DNA from 2 places in the Pseudaeromonas paramecii genome. Region 1 is predicted to be linked to the other one. Evidence: predicted binding sites of a transcription regulator. Region 1 holds the regulator's gene; the other holds the start of a gene.

Region 1 (9,847 bases):
GAGTGGCAGGCCGAGCCGCCCGTGCTGGCCATGCAGCTGCTGGCAGCCGGTGTGCTGGGCAACCGGGCCAACCTGCTCACCGGGGCCCATCGCCGGCAACCGGAATGGGCTCGCCTGTGGCAGCCCTGGCGCAAGGTGGCCATCGCCGCCGGCGTCTGCCTGCTGGTGGTGCTGGCCAATCTGGGCAGCGAGCGCTGGCAACTGGCGCAGCAGGAGCAGGCCCTCAAGGTGCAGATCGACGGCGTCTACCGTCAGCTGTTCCCGGCAGACAAGCGGCTCATTGATCCGCGCAGTCAGCTGAAACAGCACCTGGCGGTGCTGGAGGGGGCCGCCGGCCAGCAGGGGCTGCTGCAGATGCTGCAGCAACTGCATCCTGTGCTGGCCAAGTTGCCGGATCTGCGCCCTCTGACCCTGCGCTACGACGGCAAGCAGCAGGAGCTGCGCATGCAGATGTCCGCCGCCGGCTTTGACAGTTTCGAGCGTTTCCGGGCCCAGGTGGCGGATACCTTTGAGGTGAAACCGGCCGAGCTACGCAGCGAGGGCAATCGGGTCACCGGCACCCTGATCCTGAGGAGCAAGTCATGATGCAGACATGGATACAGCGCTGGCAGACCCTGAGCGAGCGGGAACGCCGCCTGCTGCTGCTGGGCGGCGGCGCCCTGCTGCTGGCCATCCTCTACTGGGGGCTGTGGCAGCCCTTCCAGAGTGGTCTGGAGGCGAGTCGCGCGCGGGTGGCCAAGCAACAGGCCACCCTGGCCTGGATGCAGGAGCAGGGGGGGCGGGTGCTCAGCCTGCAGCGCCAGGGCGGCGCCAAAGTGGATCTGTCCGGGTCACTGGAGTCGGTGGTGAACCAGAGCGCCAGCCGGGCCAAGATCACCCTGACCCGCATGCAGTCCCTGTCCGGCCAGGTGCAGGTGGAGATAGAGCGCCTGCCGTTTGATCGCTGGCTGGAGTGGGTGCGTCAGTTGGAGGAGCAGTATGGCGTCACCGTCGCTGCGCTGGAGCTGGCGGCCCTGCCGGAGATCAAGGGCGAGGTGAAGGTGAGACGTTTGGTTCTGGAGCGCCGTTCATGAAGTCATGGTGGTTGGGTGGCCTGCTGAGCCTCTTGTGTTATCTCGGTTTCCTGCTGGCCCAGCTGCCGGCCCAGGCGGTGGTCAATGCCCTGCCGTTGCCGGCGCCCCTGCGGCTTGAGGGGGTGCAGGGTTCCTTGTGGCGTGGCGAAGTGGATCGACTGCGTTGGGGCCCCGAGCAGCTGGATCGTGTCCGCTGGCACCTGCCGGTCACCAGTCTGTTGTGGCTCGCCCCCAGCCTGGAGCTGGAGTTCGGCCGCCGCCAGGGGCTCAACGGCCAGGGGGTGGCCAGCGTTGGCCTGGGGGGGCAGCTGAGCCTGGAGGGCTGGCAAGTCAGCCTGGATGCCGAGGATCTGGTGCCCCGCCTGCCGCTGCCCATCCCATTGCAGGGCAGCGGTCAGCTGCAGTTGAGCCTGCCGGAGGCCAGCCTGACGGCCAAGGGCTGCGAGGCGGTGAAGGGCACCCTGCGCTGGCGTGGCGCCAGCCTGTTGACCCCGGCGGGTGAATTGCCTCTGGGCGAGCCTGTGCTGACCCTAAGCTGCCGTGGCGGCAAGCTCATCGGCAAACTGCAACAAAGCAGCGATAGCCTGAGCCTCAGCGGTGAAGGGGAGTGGGGCTGGGATGGCCGCTACCAGTTCAAGGGCAAGCTGACCCCGGGGCCGGCCATGCCGGCGGACATGCGCAGTACCCTGGCCATGCTGGGACGCCCGGACAGCCGCGGCGTCGTGACCCTTAACGTCAACGGTCGGCTCTGACCGGATTGGCCAGCAGCGCGGGGATCAGGCAGCCGTAATCGCAGATCCCCGGCACGTCGGCCATCACCTGGCGTGGCCGCTGGCTGTCGGGGTTGAGTATCCCCAGCCGGTGGCCGATGCCGAACTCGCCTGCCGCCGCCAGGATGCGGGGCGAGTCATCCACAAACAGGGTGCGGGCCGGGTCGAAGGCCAGCGTCTGCCGCAGTGCCTGCCAACAGCCCTGATCTTCCTTGCTGACACCAAAGCCATGGGTGGAGTAGAGTCCGTCCAGATAACGATCCAGCCCGGTGCGCTTGAGTTTCAGCGCCAGGCTGTCCGGGTGGGCATTGGTAAACAGGTAACAGCGACGGCCGCTCAGCCGCAGGGCCTCCAAGAAAGGACGGGCGTCGGGGCGCCAGCGGATCTTCTCGGCTATCTCCTGCTTGAGGCCGAGGATGTCCAGGCCGAGCGTGTCGCGCCAGTAGTCCAGACAGTACCAGTCGAGGGTGCCGGCCACGGCGGCAAACACAGGATCCAGGGCCGCCCGGGCCTCCTCCAGATCCAGCCCGCGAGCAGCCCCCCAGCGCGCCGGCACCAGCTGCTGCCAGAAGTGGTTGTCGAAGTGCAGATCGATCAGGGTGCCGTCCATGTCCAGCAGGACGGTGTCGATGTGGCGCCAGGCTAACATGGTATTCCTTGTGCAAGTTTGTTTTAATCGCCCCACGGGGCAAGAGGCGGCGATTATATGCCGAACCAGGGTATGAAACAGCACAGAGTCAAACCGGATGTCCTCAAGCGCGAGCTGGTGGCCGAGAGCCGGTTGTTCAAGGTGGAGGCGGTGCACCTGCGCTTCGAAAATGGCGCCGAGCGGGTGTACGAACGCATGGCGGGCGGTCATCGCGGCGGCGTCATGCTGGTGCCTCTGCTGGGGGACGATACCCTGCTGCTGGTGCGTGAATATGCCGCCGGCACCCACAGCTACGAGCTGGGGTTTCCCAAGGGGCTGATCGATGCCGGGGAGACGGCGCCGGAGGCGGGCAACCGCGAGCTGATGGAAGAGACGGGCTACGGTGCCCGTGAGCTGGTGGCCCTGAAGACCCTGAATCTGGTGCCGGAGTTTTTTGCCAGCAGCATGACGGTGCTGCTGGCGAGGGATCTCTATCCCGAGCTGCGGGAAGGGGACGAGCCGGAGCCCTTGGAGCTGGTGACCTGGCCGTTAAGCCGGGCACAGGAGCTGTTGTCGGCGCCGGACTTCAACAATGCCCGCAGCGTGGCCGCCCTGTTGCTGGCGCTGGGTTATCTGCAGGCACAGTCGGCAGGCGAACCGCCGGCCTAGTCGTCGTAGGATTCGATGGGCTTGCCCAGGGCCAGCATGATTTCCTTGGCCTGGGTGGGTATGTCGTCGGGTCTGTCCTTGCGCAGGTCTTCATCGCCCGGTAGGGGCTGGCCGGTGAAGGCATGCAAAAAGGCTTCGCACAGCAGTTCGCTGTTGGTGGCATGACGCAGGTTGTTGACCTGGCGGCGGGTGCGTTCGTCGGTGAGGATCTTCAGCACCTTGGTGGGGATAGAGACGGTGATCTTCTTGACCTGCTCACTCTTCTTGCCGTGCTCGGCATAAGGGCTGACGTAATCGCCGTTCCACTCGGTTTTCATGCTCTACCTGCGGTCGTAAAGGATGGGCAGCAAGTTTAACCCTTATGGTTTGTCGTGGCAATCCATAGGCAAAGCCTTTTAGACGTCTAGAAGTATTGACGGCTTTTTTGCCCTCACGTAAGGTGAGCGCAATGCCGCCAGCCAACGCGAGGAGTGCCATGGCTCAGTTCAAACCTCAGACCCACGCCGTCAAGGCGGGGATCGCCAGCGACGGCCAGCACGGTGCCGTCGTGCCCCCGATTTACCTTTCCACCAACTACACCTTCGCCGGCTACGGCCAGAAGCGGGCCTTCGACTACAGCCGCTCCGGCAATCCCACCCGCCAGACCCTGGCGGAGGCGCTGGCCGCCCTGGAAGGCGGTGCCGGCGCCGTGGTGACCGGCACCGGCATGGGGGCCATCCACCTGGTGGCCACGGCCCTGCTGAATGCCGGCGATCTGCTGATCGCGCCCCATGACTGTTACGGCGGCACCTACCGCCTGTTCCAGCACGTGGCGGCCAAGGGCCACTATCGGGTGCTGTTCGTCGATCAGGGTGACGATGCCGCCTGGCAGGCCGCCTTGGCCCAGGGGCCCAAGCTTATCTGGATCGAGACCCCCTCCAACCCGCTGCTGCGGGTGGTGGACGTGGCCAAGCTGTGCCAGCAGGCTCAGGCGGTGGGCGCCACCGTCGCGGTGGACAACACCTTCCTGACGCCGCTGCAGCAGCAACCCCTGGCCCTGGGGGCGGACATAGTGGTGCACTCCACCACCAAGTACCTCAATGGTCACTCCGATGTGGTGGGGGGCGTGGCCATCGCCAAGACCCCGGAGCTGGCCGAGCAACTGGCCTGGTGGGGCAACTGCCTGGGGCTGACCGGCGGCGCCTTCGATGCCTACCTGACCCTGCGGGGCCTGCGTACCCTGGCGCCCCGACTGCGCACCCACCTGGAGAACGCCCAGCAGGTGCTGGCCTTCCTGCAGACCCAACCCCTGGTCAAGACCCTGTATCATCCCAGCCTGCCCAGTCACCCGGGACACGCGATCGCCTGTCGGCAACAGCAGGGCTTCGGCGCCATGCTGAGCTTCGAGCTGGAGGTGAGCCAACCCCAGCTGGAGGCTTTCCTCGGCGCCCTGGAGCTGTTCTGTCTGGCGGAGTCTCTGGGTGGGGTGGAGAGCCTGGTGGCCCACCCGGCCAGCATGACCCATGCCGGCATGGATCCGGAGGCGCGCAAGGTGGCCGGCATCTCGGATCAGCTGCTGCGCCTGTCCATCGGCATTGAGCATGCGGACGATTTGGTCGAAGATCTGCGGCGCGGCTTCGCCGCCGTGGCGGCGCTGGGCGCCTGATAGTCAACAACTTGCAGTGGTAACGAGGTAACACCATGTCCATCCAGGAAAGCAGCCAGGGCCGTCAGGTCCATAAGTTTGGTGGCAGCAGTCTGGCGGATCCCGCCTGCTATCGGCGGGTCGCCGGCTTGATCGAACAGCAGGCCGGCCTGCATCCGCTGGTGGTGGTCTCCGCCGCCGGCAAGACCACCAACCGGCTGCTGGAGCTGATGGAGCTGGTGGCCAGCGGCGACCATGCCGCCGCCGATGCCCTCGCCGCCCTGCAGGGCTACCAGCAGGGCCTGATCGACGGTCTGCTGGACGGGGAGCGCCGCCAGCGGCTCAGCAGCCAGCTCATGACGGATCTGCAGCAGATCGGTCGGCTGCTGGAGAGCCGGTTGGACAGTTACCAGCGCCACTATGTGCTGGCTCACGGCGAGGTCTGGTCCGCCCGCCTGCTGGCCGCCCTGCTGGAGGAGCGGGGCAATCAGGCCGCCTGGCTGGATGCCCGCGAGTTTCTGCTGGCCGAGGAGGCCGCTCTGGCCCGGGTCGACGTGGCGGTCTCCGGCCAGCGCCTCACCGAACAATTGAGCCGGCTGGGCCAGCAGACCGTGGTGATCACCGGCTTCATCGCCGCCGATGCCCAGGGGCGCACCCTGCTGCTGGGGCGCAACGGTTCCGACTATTCCGCCACCCTGATCGGTGCCCTGGCCGGTGCCGAAGCCACCACCATCTGGAGCGACGTGGCCGGGGTCTACAGTGCCGATCCCCGTCAGGTGAAGGCGGCCCGTCTGCTGGAGCGCCTCTCGCTGGCCGAGGCCAACGAGCTGGCCCGGTTGGGGGCGCCCGTGCTGCACTCCCGCACCCTGCAGCCCTTGCTGGCCAGCAGCCAGCGCCTCAGCCTGCGCTGCAGCTATGACCCGGAGGGGGGCGCCACCCACATACTGCGCAAGCAGGCCCTGGTGAAGGGCGCCCGCATCGTCACCTCGGTGGAGCAGGTGGCCCTCATCGAGCTGAAGATCCTGCCCCAGGTGCCCTATGCCGAGGCAGTGGGGGAGATAGAGGCCCTGCTGGCCCGCCATCAGCTGTCGCCGCTGACCGCCCATCAGCAGGCGGATCGCAAGCTGCTGCGGCTGGCCTACACCTTGGAAACCGTCAGCGGCGCCTTCGCCCTGCTGCAGGACTCCCAGCTCGAAGGCGGCTTCACCGCCCTGAGCCAGCGGGAGGGCTACAGCCTGGTGGGGCTGGTGGGGGCCGGGGTCTGCGACAACGCCGAACAGTGTCACCGCTTCTACCGTCTGCTGGCCGATCAGCCCCTGGAGTTTGTGCAGACCGGCCGGGATGGCCTGAGCCTGGTGGCCCTCATCCGCGAGGTGACCCTGGAACCCTTGCTGCTGGCCCTGCACGAGAGCCTGTTTGATCAGGTGCACAAGGTGGGCCTGGTGCTGTTTGGCAAGGGCAACATCGGCAGCCAGTGGCTGGGGCTGTTTGCCCGGGACAAGGCCCGGCTGGAGGCGGCCCATCCGCTGCAGTTCACCCTCTATGGGGTATTCGACTCCCGCGGCGGTGTCTTGAGCGAGGAGGGGCTGGATCCGGCGCGCCTGCTGGAGCAGTTCGAGCCGCAGGCCTACGACTGGCCGACCCTGCAGCAGCAGCTGGAGCAGCACCCCTTCGATCACCTGGTGGTGCTGGATCTCACCGCCAGCACAGAGCTCAGCCGTCGCTACCCCGAGTTCGCCCAGCTGGGGGCGCACCTCATCACCGCCAACAAGTTTGCCGGCGCGGCCGAGGCCGAGTTCTACCAGAAGGTGAAGCAGAGTTTCGCCGACCACCAGCTCTACTGGGGCTACAACGCCACCGTGGGGGCCGGCCTGCCGGTACAGTCCAGCATCCAGATGCTGCAGCAGTCCGGCGAGAAGGTGCAGGGCATCAGCGGCATCTTCTCCGGCACCCTGAGCTGGCTGTTCCAGCAGTACGACGGCACTGTGCCCTTCTCCACCCTGGTGGAGCGGGCCTGGCAGCGGGGTCTCACCGAGCCGGATCCCCGGGAGGATCTCTCCGGCCAGGACGTGCGGCGCAAGCTGCTGATCCTGGCGCGGGAGGCGGGCTTCGAGCTGGAGCCGGAGCACATCAGCCTCAAGGGGCTGGTGCCGCCGGGCCTCAAGGCGGTGAAGCCGGAACAGTTCATGGAGCGGCTCGGCGAGCTGGACGACATCCTGCTGGATGAGCTGGAGGAGGCCCAGTCCCAGGGCAAGGTACTGCGCTACGTGGCGCGGCTGGAGCGTAACGGCTCGGCGCGGGTGGGGTTGGAGGCGCTGGATCCGCACCATGTGTTTGCCAATCTGCGGCCCTGTGACAATATTTTTGCCATCGAGACCGATTGCTACCGCCTGGCGCCGCTCATCATCCAGGGGCCCGGCGCGGGGCGCGAGGTGACGGCCGCTGCGGTACAGGCGGATCTGTGGCAGGTGTGCCTGGCCTTGTAACCCTTGCGCACCGCGACAAGGGGCGGCCCGGGCAGGAGGGGAGGAGCTATGATCCTGCGCCTGTTGTGTTTGATGCTGCTGTGTCTGGGCGCTCACGCCCGGGCCGCCCTCGATGTACGCCCGGCGCAGTTCAGTCTGGGGGAGGCGGCGGCCTACCTGGAGGATACCCGTGGCGAGCTGAGCTTCGATAAGGTGAGGGCCCTGCCGGCCCTGGCCTTCACCCCGGTGGGCTGGCCCGTGTTCAGCCGGCCCTTCACCCGATCCAGCTACTGGTTTCGAGTGCCGCTGAATAATCCCGATGCCCACTCCCTGACACGGCTGCTCTGGCTGGACGCCCCCTGGCTGCATCGCATCGACGGTTACCTGCTGGCGGCGGATGGGCAGCTGACCCGCTTCATCCTCGGCAATGGCCTGCCGTTTGAGCGGCGCAGCCTGCCGTTGATCCCCCCCAACCAGCGGCTGGTCTTGCCTCCCGGTGACAGCCTGCTCTACCTGCGGGTGCAGACGCCGGATCCCTTCATCGTCTCCCTGAACCTGATGCCGGAGCGGGACTTCCTGCTGGATCAGGGGACGCGCAGCCTGCACACCGGCCTCATCTATGGCGCCATCCTTTGCCTGCTGCTGTTCAACCTGCTGCTGTTTCCTACCGCCGGCGGGCGCTACCAGCTGGCCTACGTGGGGTATCTGGGCAGCTTCTTGCTGATGAACGCCGCCTACAACAACTACACCTTCCCCCTGCTGTTCGCCCAGCATCCGGACTGGCAGGACTGGATGCAGTCCGGCGCCATCTTCGCCTTCTTGATCACCGGCCTGGTGTTTACCCGCTCCTTCCTGGGGCTGGCACAGCGCCACCGCCGGTTGGGCCGGCTGACCCGCCGGCTGATATGGGGGTTGCTGGGGATCGCGCTGCTGTCACCTGTGCTGGGTTATGCCACCCATGTGCACCTGGCCATACTGCTGTCGAGCCTGACCAGCAGCTACTGCTGCCTGGTGGGCTGTTATTCCTGGTGGCGCGGCAACGGCTCCGCCCGTTTCTTCCTGCTGGGGGCGGCCAGCGGCCTGCTGGGCACCCTGGTGACGGCGCTGACCGTCATGGGGGTGTTGCCCTACAGCTACCTGGGCTACAAGGCGCTGGATCTGGGGCTGGTGCTGGATGGGGTGCTCATGTCCCTGGCACTGGCCGACCGGCTCAAGCAGACCCGGGAGGATCAGCTGCGGGCGCAACTGGAGGCCACCACCGACAGCCTCACCGGCCTGTTGAACCGGCGGGCATTTGAAAACCAGGCGGGCGAGCTGCTGGCCCGGGCTCAGCGTGGGGCGCCGCTGGCGGCCTTGGCCCTGGATCTCGACGGCTTCAAACAGCTCAACGACACCCAGGGCCACCTGTGTGGCGATGCCATGCTGCGCCATGTGGCGCGGCTCATCGACGCCCGGCGACGGATCAACGATAGGGCATACCGCCTGGGGGGGGATGAGTTCCTCATCTTGCTGCCGGATACAGACGAAGCCCAGGCCAGTGCCCTGCTGCAGCGCTTGCAACGCTGTTTTGCCTGCCAGCCGCTGCACTATCAGGGGCAGGTGTTGCCGGTGCGGTTGAGCCTGGGGCTGGGGCAGTGGCAGCGTGGCGATGGCAGCCTGGCTGGGCTGCTCAAACGGGCGGATCAGGCCATGTATGCCCACAAGCACCAGGGGCGGTCGGCTCTGGACAGCCTGTTGCCGGAGACGTCATGAGGATACAGGAGTTTGCCCGGCGCACCGGGCTCAGCGTGCACACCCTGCGCTACTACGAACAGATCGGCCTGCTGGCGCCCGTCAATCGTTCCCCGGCGGGGCACCGCCGTTACGGCGAGCGGGAGTTGGCGTGGGTGGGCTTCATCCAGCGGCTCAAGGCCACCGGCATGCCTCTGGCCCAGATCCAGCACTACGCCACCCTGCGGCTGGCCGGGGAGGGCAGCCTGACGGCCCGGCGGCAGCTGCTGGAGGGCCATGCGCTGCAGCTGGCCGAAGCCCTGGCGGTACAGCAGGCGCACCTGGCGGCCCTGGAGCAGAAGATCGCCTGGTATCGCCAGCAAGAAAAAGCCCTTGATCTCGAGTGAACTCGAAGTTTTACCCTCAGGCTGTCATGTCATCCAAGGGAGTCTGAGCAATGAACAACGCACGTTTTACCGCCGGTTGGGCAAAATTGGCCGAGATCGATGGTGCCGCCGGCGAGCAGGTGATGGCGGCCCTGGCGCCGGTGGCACCGGATCTGGGCCGCTACATAGTGGAATTTGCCTTCGGCGACCTCTATAGCCGCCCTGGGCTGGATTTGACCAGCCGCGAGCTGGCGACGGTGGCGGCCCTGACGGTGATGGGGCATGCCCAGCCCCAGCTGGCGGTGCATGTGCATGGCGCCCTGAACGTCGGTTGCTCGCCGCAGCAGGTCATCGAGGTGATGTTGCAGATGGTGGCCTACGCCGGCTTCCCCGTGGTGATCAACGCCGTGCTCACCGCTCAGGGGGTGTTCCAGGCGCGGGGCATCAGCCTGCCGTTGCCGGCGACGCCGGCTGATTGACCACGGCAATGGCCTGGGCCAGCCAGGGCAGGGGCGGCAGTCC
Region 2 (9,847 bases), on a different contig from region 1:
CGGAGCAGGTGCTGTCGTTCCACATGTACAGGTTGTAGGTGGAGTAGGCCGGGCTGGCGGTGGCGGAGGTTGAGGTGGCCGCCGACGAGGCGGTGCTGCTCAGTTCGGGATCCACCAGATAGAAACGCAGCGTGTTAGCGTCTTCTGGCGTCGCATCATTCTCAGCCGAGACGGTTGCATCCGGCAGGCTGGCCGCCGTATAGGTAAAGACGCTGTCTTCCGTGAAGCCGTCAGAGCTGGTGGTGGAATCATCAGAGTCGAAGACACAGCCACTCATGCTAAGAGCAACGACACTGGGCATCACCAGCAGCGCGAGCCGTTTAAATCGTAAGTCCATACTATTTCCCTTGTTAGTCATATTCCAAAACAACGCCGGTTTGTTATCGGAACGTCGCCAACAACCTTGGCGACCCTCGTTTATGCAGCGAAGACCACTGACGCAGCACGCTTGGCGCGGAATATAAAGAGCGACAACACAGGTAATTTGTGACCTAACGAGTAAATTGCATCGGCTTAGCATCCCTTAACCTAGGCTGACCTTTTTTTGTGACCTTAAGCAGAGGCAAAGACTTGAAAGCGCTTTCAGTTTTTGCCTCAAGACAGGTAATTCTTGTTCAGCAATGGGATAACTGAATCTGGCCCGTATGGGCCTATACCCGTCGGGCAAAAAAGATTCGGCAGGCAGATGGCGCCGTCGGCGCTATAACGAGATTTGCCGTTGGATGGGGCTACTGAGGGAGATCAGGGTCTCGGTGGACTGGATCTCGTCGATGGACTGGATGCGGTTGATCAGCAGCTGGTGCAGCTCGTCGATGGAGCGGGTACGCACCTTGATGAAGATGTTGTAGTGCCCTGTGGTGTAATGAGCCTCCGTCACCTCCGGCAGGCGATGCAACTGCTCGATAGCCCGACCATAGTCCTTGGCGCTCTTGAGGTTGATGCCGATGAAACAGCAGACGTCGAAGCCCAAGGACTGAGGATCCAATGTGATCTGGGCACCCGTGATGATGCCGGCCTGCCTGAGCTTCTCCACCCGTACATGGATGGTAGCCGGGCTGACGCCATTGAGTTTGGCCAGCTCGGCATAGGGCGTCCGGGCATTGTCCACCAGGGCAGTCAGTATCTTGCGGTCCAGATCATCGATCTGATAATGAGCGGCCACTTTTCAGCCTCATAAATAAACAAACGATAAAATATCGGCACCAAGATTAAACAAAAAAAAGCAAAGGCGGGGAATTTATTGTTGGGTATTGAACGAAAACGCAAAAATACTGATGATTGCCTCGTTTTCAGCCGCGGTGATCCGCGCTTCCGACCATCAGGAGCTGGTCGGGACTTGGCACTGAATTCCGGGCCATTCGCTCCACCCACGTTGAATGACCCATCATTCCTCTTTCGCCAGCCGTCCTAGGACGGCTGTTCTTTTTTCCAGCCGCCTTGTCTCACTGCGCCATCAGCTGCTCGGCCTTGCTTTGCCACTGAGCCGCCTTGGCCGCATCCCGCTCAAAGCCCAGCGCCTTGGCCATCTCCGGTGGCAGCGGCAACAGTCCCCGCTCATACAGGCTGGCGATGAAGCGGGCCAGGCTCGGCGAGGCCTGTTGGGCGTAATTCAGGATCGCCACCCGCCGCACCTGGGCCTCCGGTGCAGCCATGCTGCGCAAAAACGTCTGTCGGGCCGCCTCATCCTGCCCCACCATCACAGGCACCCCCTGTTCGTTCAAGGCCTGAAACCAGGACAGGCAGGCCTGCAGGTTCTGCTGCTGGCACAGGGTATCCAGCAGACCGAAGGACTCCTTGAGCAAGGGATCGGCCATCAGGGCGGGCCAGTTATCCAACTGGGCCTGGTTCAGCTGGCCATCCGGCGACAATCGCATCAAGGGTTTGTGGGCCTGGGCACTGAGCAAGCCGGCATAGAGCAGGGTGGCCACCGGATCCGCCGGCACCCTGGGCTTGAGCAGCGCGGCCAGGTGCTGGTACTGACCATCACCGCCATCCCGCAGCACGGGCTCGGTCACCAGGCTCAGATAGGCCAGGGGTGACTGGTGCAAGGAGAGATCCACGAAACGGCTCGCCAGGGCATGGTACTCCTGCTCGGCAGTGGGCGGAGCGACTTCGGTGGCCTGCAGGGCGGGCAGGGTCAAACAGCTCAACAAGAGGGCAAGGCAACGCAGTGACATGGGGCATCTCCAATACGGCGGGGCTGGCATTATGGCCGGGCCCCATCACAAAACCAGCCGTGGCAACCCGGCTTTGCGGGCCAGCTAACAAAAAGGGCGCCAGCGGCGCCCTCGGATTTTATTCCGGCTGGTAGCCCAGATTGGGCGCCAACCAGCGTTCCGCCTCTTCCACCGTCATGCCCTTGCGCTCGGCATAATCCTTGACCTGATCGGGCTGGATCCCCGCCACGGCGAAGTATTTGGCTTCCGGGTGGCTGAAGTACCAGCCGGAGACCGCCGCCGCCGGCCACATGGCATAGGATTCGGTCAGCTGCATGCCGATGGCCTCCTCCACCCCCAGCAGTTGCCACAGGGTGCCTTTCTCGGTGTGCTCGGGGCAGGCCGGATAACCGGGTGCCGGACGGATGCCACGGTAGTTCTCGCGGATCAGCTCCTCGTTGGTCAGTGCCTCGTCCGGGGCATACCCCCAGAACTCCTTGCGCACCCGCTCATGCAGGTACTCGGCAAAGGCTTCGGCCAGACGATCGCACACCGCCTGCAGCAAGATGGCATTGTAGTCATCCCCCGCCGCCTTGTAGCCTTCCGCGATCTCGCTCTCACCAAAGCCGCCGCTCACCGCGAAGGCGCCGATCCAGTCGGCGACGCCGCTCTCCTTGGGCGCCACAAAGTCGGAGAGGCAGTAGTTGGGGAACACCTTGCCATCCCGGGCCTGGCTCACCTTGTCGGTCTGCTGGCGCAGACCGCGCAGCACCTGTTTGACCTCGCTTCGCGACTCGTCGGTGTAGACCTCGATGTCATCGCCGACCCGGTTGGCCGGGAACAGCCCCAGCATACCGGTCACCTCCACCTCGCCGCTGCCCTCCAGGCGATCCAGCATGGCATTGGCATCGGCATACAGGCGCTTGGCCTCCTCGCCCACCACCTCATCCTCCAGGATGCGCGGGAACTTGCCCGCCAGCTCCCAGCTGAGGAAGAAGGGAGTCCAGTCGATGTAGTTACGCAGGGTGGCAATGGCTACCTTGCGCAGCACATGGATGCCGGGTTGGGCCGGCTTGGGCGGCTGGTAGGCACTCCAGTCGCAGGACCAGCCATTGGCGCGGGCCTCGGCCAGCGACACCGCCTTGGTGCGCGGTTGCTTGCGGGCATGCTGCTCCCGCACCGTCTCGTACTCGCGGCTGAGCCGCTCGGCAAAGGCCGGCTTGAGCTCGGTCGACAGCAGGCTCTGGGCCACGCCCACCGCCCGGCTGGCATTGGAGACATAGACCACAGGCTCTTGGTAGTTCTGCTCTATCTTCACCGCGGTATGGGCCTTGGAGGTGGTGGCGCCGCCGATGAGCAGCGGTATGGTGAAGCCCTGGCGCTGCATCTCCTTGGCCACGTGCACCATCTCGTCCAGCGAGGGCGTGATGAGGCCGGAGAGGCCAATCATGTCGGCGTTTTGCTCCCGGGCGGTCTGCAGGATCTTCTCGCAGGGCACCATGACGCCCAGATCGATGATCTCGAAGTTATTGCACTGCAGCACCACGCCGACGATGTTCTTGCCGATGTCGTGCACGTCGCCCTTCACCGTGGCCATGACGATCTTGCCATTGCTCTGGCCGCCGGATTTTTCCTGCTCGATATAGGGCTGCAGGTAGGCTACGGCCCGCTTCATCACCCGCGCCGACTTCACCACCTGGGGCAGGAACATCTTGCCGGCGCCAAACAGATCGCCCACCACGTTCATGCCGGCCATCAGCGGCCCTTCGATCACCTCGATGGGCCGCGCCGACTGGGCACGCGCCTCTTCGGTGTCCTCGTCGATGAAGTCGGTAATGCCCTTGACCAGGGCATGCTCCAGCCGCTTGGCCACCGGCCAGCTGCGCCACTCCTGCTCCTTCGGATCCACCACCTGCTGGGCACCTCCGCCACGGTACTGCTCGGCAATGGCCAGCAGCTCCTCGGTGGCGCCGGGGTGGGTGTTGCGCACCACCGCCTCCACCTTGGCCTTAAGCTCGGCCGGGATGTCCTCGTAGATGGCCAATTGACCGGCGTTGACGATGCCCATGTCCATGCCGTTCTGAATGGCATAGTAGAGGAACACAGAGTGGATCGCCTCGCGCACCGGCTCGTTGCCGCGGAACGAGAAGGAGACGTTGGAGACACCACCGGAGATCATGGCGTGAGGCAGGTGTTCCTTGATGTCCTTCACCGCTTCGATGAAGTCCATGGCGTAGTTGTTGTGTTCGTCGATGCCGGTTGCCACCGCGAAGATGTTGGGATCGAAGATGATGTCTTCCGGTGGGAAACCCACCTGATCCACCAGGATGCGGTAGGCCCGCTGACAGATCTCGAACTTGCGCGCCCGGGTATCGGCCTGCCCCTGTTCGTCAAAGGCCATGACGATGACGGCGGCGCCATAACGGCGAATGAGCTTGGCCTGGGCGATAAACTTCTCCACCCCCTCCTTCATGGAGATGGAGTTGACGATGGGCTTGCCCTGAATGCACTTGAGCCCGGCTTCCATCACCTCCCACTTGGAGGAGTCCACCATGATGGGCACCTTGCAGATGTCCGGCTCGGAGGCGATGAGGTTCAAGAAGCGCACCATGCAGGCCTCAGCATCCAGCATGCCTTCGTCCATGTTGATGTCGATGATCTGGGCGCCGTTTTCCACCTGCTGACGGGCGATGTCCAGCGCCTCGTCGTAATTCTCTTCCTTGATCAGCCGCTTGAACTTGGCCGAACCGGTGACGTTGGTGCGCTCCCCCACGTTGATAAACATGGAGTCGGCGCTGATAGTCAAGGGCTCCAGGCCGGCCAGACGACAGGCCACCGGCAGCTCCGGCAGCGGGCGTGGCGCACAGCCGGCCACCGCCTGTGCCATGGCGGCGATATGGGCCGGTGTGGTGCCGCAGCAGCCCCCCACCAGGTTGAGGAAACCCGCCTCGGCCCACTCGCGGATATGCACCGCCATCTCGTCGGCTTCCAGATCGTAGCCACCGAAGGCGTTGGGCAGGCCGGCATTGGGGTGCACCGACACATAGGTCTCGCTGATGCGAGCAAGCTCCTCCACGTACTGGCGCAGCTCCTTGGGGCCCAGGGCACAGTTGAGGCCGAACGAGAGTGGCTGGGCGTGGCGCAGCGAGTTGTAAAAGGCCTCGGTGGTCTGGCCGGACAGGGTACGGCCGGAGGCATCGGTGATGGTACCGGAGATCATCACCGGCAGACGCAGCCCCAGCTCATCGAACACGCTCTCCACCGCAAACACCGCGGCCTTGGCGTTAAGGGTATCGAAGATGGTCTCGATCATGATGAGGTGAGCCCCGCCTTCGATCAGCGCATGGGTAGACTCCATGTAGGCGGCCACCAGTTCGTCATAGGTGACGTTGCGCGCGCCGGGATCGTTCACATCCGGCGAAATGGAACAGGTGCGGTTGGTGGGGCCCAGGATGCCGGCGACAAAGCGCGGCTTGGCCGGGTCCTTGGCGGTCCACTCATCCGCCACCTGGCGGGCCAGCCGCGCCGCCTCCCGGTTGATCTCGGCGCTGAGATCCTCCATGTGATAGTCGGCCATGGCGATGCGGGTGGCGTTGAAGCTGTTGGTCTCGAGAATATCGGCGCCGGCGGCCAGATAGGCCTCGTGGATCTCGCGGATCACCTGGGGCTTGGTCAGTACCAGCAGGTCATTGTTGCCCTTGAGATCGCTGGGCCAGTGGGCGAAGCGCTCGCCCCGGTAGTCCGCTTCCTGCAACCCGTAGCTCTGGATCATGGTGCCCATGCCGCCGTCGATCAGCAGGATGCGCTGTTGCAGACAGTGGGTAAGCTGGGTCTGGGTGGACGTTGCCGGTTGGGTCGTAGGCACTTGGATAATCCTCTTTTACTGCTGGATGCCCGGCTCCGTCCTGGAACCGAGGATGCGTATTGGTCTAGAGCACCGCGGCTGGACAAGCCAGGCGCTCCACTGTCAGGATGGCTGACATTGTGTGCATGATAGCAAGATGTCCATGTCAATCCCTCCCTCTCACCCGCCCATGGGCTTTGCCCAGCGGGTCTATCAGGTGGTGGCGGCCATTCCCTACGGGCGCGTCACCACCTATGGCCAGGTGGCCCGCCTGGCCGGCTCCCCCCGTGCCGCCCGCCAGGTCGGCGGCCTCTTGTGCCGCTTGCCCGAAGGCAGCCGCCTGCCGTGGCACAGGGTCATCAATCGTTTTGGCCTCTGCTCGCTGCAGGGCGAAGACCTGCAACGACAATTGGCCCTGCTGCAGGCAGAAGGGGTACCCGCCGCGGCAGACTGCCCGCTGGATCTGGCCCGTTATGGCTGGCCAGACTAGCTAAGCGTCCCCAGGTCGAACGGCGTCAACTGATAGACGTAGTAATTCAACCAGTTGGCAAACAACAGGTGCCCATGGCTACGCCAGCTGGAGTGCGGTGTCTGGCTGGCATCGTTGTTGGGGTAATAATTGACCGGCATGGCCGGCGCCAACCCTAGCCCCACATCCCGCTGGTATTCGTTGTGCAGGGTATCGGCATCGTATTCGGGATGGCCGGTGACGTAGACCTGGCGGCAATCCGGGCTCACCGCCAGATAAACACCCGCCTCATCAGACTCGGCGAAGATCTGCAGATCGGTGTTGGCACGGATAAAATTCCCTTCAAAGCTGGCGTAACGGGAGTGCGGCGCCAGAAAGCGATCGTCGAAGCCGCGCACCAGCGGATCCAGGGCCACCAGGCGGCGATGCTCGTAGACACCGGACAGTTTGGCATCCCGGGTCTGCTTCTCCAGGCCATAAAACACCTTGAGCGCCGCCTGGGCGGCCCAGCACAGAAACAGGGTCGAGGTGACATGGTGGCGTGACCACTCGATGATCTCCACCAGGGTGTCCCAGTAGACCACATCATCAAACTGCACCAGCCCGAGGGGCGCCCCCGTGATGATGAGACCGTCATACTTGTTCTGCTTCACCTGGGCGAAATCCTGATAAAAGGTCTCCAGGTGCGTAATGGGGGTGTTCTTTGACTCGCGATTGTCGATGCGCAACAGGTCGACGTTCACCTGCAGCGGAGAGTTGGAGAGCATGCGCATCAGCTGGATTTCTGTCTCGATCTTCTTGGGCATCAGGTTCAGCAGCAACACCCGCAGGGGGCGTATGTCCTGATGAACGGCCCGCGTCTCGGTCATGACAAAAATATTCTCTTCACTGAGAACCCCGGCTGCCGGCAGCTTATCCGGAATGCGAATCGGCATGGCTCACTCCCTCAAGATAACGGTAAAAACGTCTGGACATCTAGAAATCTACACCAAGGGGCGGTCACTGTCATCCATTGTCACCACACGCACACTGGCACTTCCTTTCCCTCCCCCCTTTGACTAGCATTAGCGCTGACACTTCAAAGCGGTAACTTGATGGCAGGCATAAAGATCTCCATTGATCGGCTCCAGATTGGCAACTACGTAAAATTGCCGGTTAACTGGAAGGATCACCCCTTTCTCTTCTCCAGCTTCCTGATTAAATCGCAGGAACAGATAGATCTTATCCGCAGCCTGGGCCTCAAACAGGTGGTCATCTTTCCGGATAAGTCCGACACGCCGCCCAAACCCATGAGCAGCGAGATCCAGCTGGCCGAACCCGCCATCAACCATGATGAGGTCGCGGATCTGGATGCCCGGCTGCGCGCCGATAAGGCCCATCGCATAGAGCAGCTCAAGCAATACCGCCGCAGCCTGCAGCGCAGCGAGAAGGCGTTCGAACGCTCGCTCACCCAGATGCGCAGCTTGATCAACAAGTTGCAAAACCGCCCCTTGACCGCCATGCAGGAGGCTCAGGAGCTGGTGGACGACATGGTGAGCAAGCTGCTCAATGCCGATGAGATGGTGCTGCACCTGATGTCCGACATGCCGGAAGGGGAGTCGATTTACTATCACTCCCTCAACGTGGCGATCCTGGCCATGATGCTGGGCAAGGAGGCCGGCTTCAACGAGCAGGAGATTAAGGTGTTGGGTATGGGGGCCATCTTCCACGATATCGGCAAGGTGAAGATCCCCAGTCAGATACTGCGCAAGATGGAGCCGCTCACCAAGCCCGAGGAAAACCTGATGCGCCAGCACCCGCGCTACAGCCGGGATTTGCTGGATCTGGTCAAAGACTGCAACCCAGAAATCAAGACGCTGGTCTATCAACACCATGAGCGACTGGATGGCTCCGGCTACCCGGAGCAAGTGAAAGCCGACAAACTGGGCAAGCTGACCCAGATGCTCTCGATGGTGGATGAATACGACTCCCTCTGCCACCCGCAACAAAAGAGTCAGGCCCGGGTGCCCCACGTGGTGCTGTCTTATCTGTTCAAGCACAGAACCAAGCAACTCAACAAGGACTACATAGGGCTGCTGGTCAAACAGCTGGGCATCTATCCTCCCGGCAGCGTGGTGCAGCTTTCCAATGGCCAGGTGGGCCTGGTGATGTCGGTCAACCCCAAGCGCCTGCTCTATCCCAGCGTGCTACTGTACGACCCCATGATCCCACGCCAAGAGGCGGCGATCATAGATCTGGAGGATGCCGGGCTGAGTATCGGCAAGGTCATTGCCCCAAGTCGATTACCGGAACCTGTGTTCGAATACCTGAACCCGCGCACTCGGATCAGCTTCTATATCGATTACACCAGTAATCTCAAACAGTAACATCCATAAGCGCCCACTGTGCGCCTGAGCGGGGGTCGTGCTAACGTAGCCGAACCCTCTGGCTTGGCATTTGAGATAGCCTTCATGCATATCGAAATTATCACCACAGGCGATGAGGTGCTGACCGGCTTCATCGTCGACAGCAATGCCGCCTGGCTATGCCAGCGACTGCTGGATAAAGGAATGCAGGTCCAGCGTCGCCAGACGGTGGGGGATGACCTGACGCATCTGGTAGCCATCCTTAAGGAGCGCAGCCAGCAGGCTGACATCATCATCGTCAATGGCGGATTGGGCCCCACCTCAGACGACAAGACCACAGAGGCAGCGGCTCTGGCTGCCGGCGTCGGCTTGGCATTGGATACCGCCTGGCTGGATCAACTCGAGGCACGCTACGCCAGCCGTGGCCGCCCCATGCCCACCAGTAACCGCAAGCAGGCGATGCTGCCCACAGGGGCTAGCAAACTAGATAATCCCATCGGCACGGCCTGCGGCTTTGAGCTCCAGATCGACCGGGCACGTTGTTTCTTTACTCCAGGCGTGCCGAACGAGTTTTTCCGCATGGTCGATGAGCAGATACTGCCCAGGCTGGCGACCGGGGAGCAGAGCCAGAGGACCGAGGTGCGTCGCTACTTCACCTTCGGTGTCTCCGAGTCGGCCCTGAGCGATCAACTGGACAATCTCAGCTGGCCGACCCATATCGTGTTGGGCTACCGCTCCTCCATGCCGCTGATCGAAATAAAGCTCATCAGTCAGCAGGCCGATGACACCGACTTTGCCCTGGCAGAGCAGCAACTGTTGCCAATTCTAGCGCCGTATCAGGTAGGACAAGGTGATTGGCAGATGGCGACGGATCTTCAGCGGCTGTTGGATAACCAACCGCTGGTGCTGCATGAGGATGCCAGTCAGGGTTTGCTACTGCGACAGCTAGCCCCAGTGTTACCCAGGCTCAGCGCCCACTACGGCCCACTGCCAGCCTCGGCCGCCGCACTGTTAAAAACCCTGCAGCAGCACG

What was found. The regulator MetJ, encoded in region 1, represses methionine synthesis genes. The targets are predictions, from matches to a motif close to AGANNTCTAGANNTCT.
Region 2: metA (homoserine O-acetyltransferase MetA) is a predicted target of MetJ. The motif match lies at 7,431-7,446, and genes of this name have one in related genera.

What each region holds. Positions count from the first base shown of each region.
Region 1 is NZ_BAABFC010000021.1:10,985-20,831, forward strand. It holds gene gspL (type II secretion system protein GspL) at 1-585, shown strand, start outside; gene gspM (type II secretion system protein GspM) at 582-1,073, shown strand; gene ABD847_RS14025 (type II secretion system protein N) at 1,070-1,825, shown strand; gene yrfG (GMP/IMP nucleotidase) at 1,809-2,492, opposite strand; gene nudE (ADP compounds hydrolase NudE) at 2,565-3,140, shown strand; gene metJ (met regulon transcriptional regulator MetJ) at 3,137-3,457, opposite strand; gene metB (cystathionine gamma-synthase) at 3,616-4,785, shown strand; gene ABD847_RS14050 (bifunctional aspartate kinase/homoserine dehydrogenase II) at 4,821-7,250, shown strand; gene ABD847_RS14055 (sensor domain-containing diguanylate cyclase) at 7,299-8,981, shown strand; gene ABD847_RS14060 (MerR family transcriptional regulator) at 8,978-9,346, shown strand; gene ABD847_RS14065 (carboxymuconolactone decarboxylase family protein) at 9,397-9,804, shown strand; gene ABD847_RS14070 (YkgJ family cysteine cluster protein) at 9,770-9,847, opposite strand, start outside.
Region 2 is NZ_BAABFC010000011.1:50,743-60,589, forward strand. It holds gene pulA (pullulanase-type alpha-1,6-glucosidase) at 1-337, opposite strand, end outside; gene asnC (transcriptional regulator AsnC) at 701-1,162, opposite strand; gene ABD847_RS08530 (hypothetical protein) at 1,443-2,177, opposite strand; gene metH (methionine synthase) at 2,296-6,021, opposite strand; gene ABD847_RS08540 (MGMT family protein) at 6,164-6,490, shown strand; gene metA (homoserine O-acetyltransferase MetA) at 6,487-7,404, opposite strand; gene ABD847_RS08550 (HD-GYP domain-containing protein) at 7,564-8,835, shown strand; gene ABD847_RS08555 (CinA family nicotinamide mononucleotide deamidase-related protein) at 8,920-9,847, shown strand, end outside.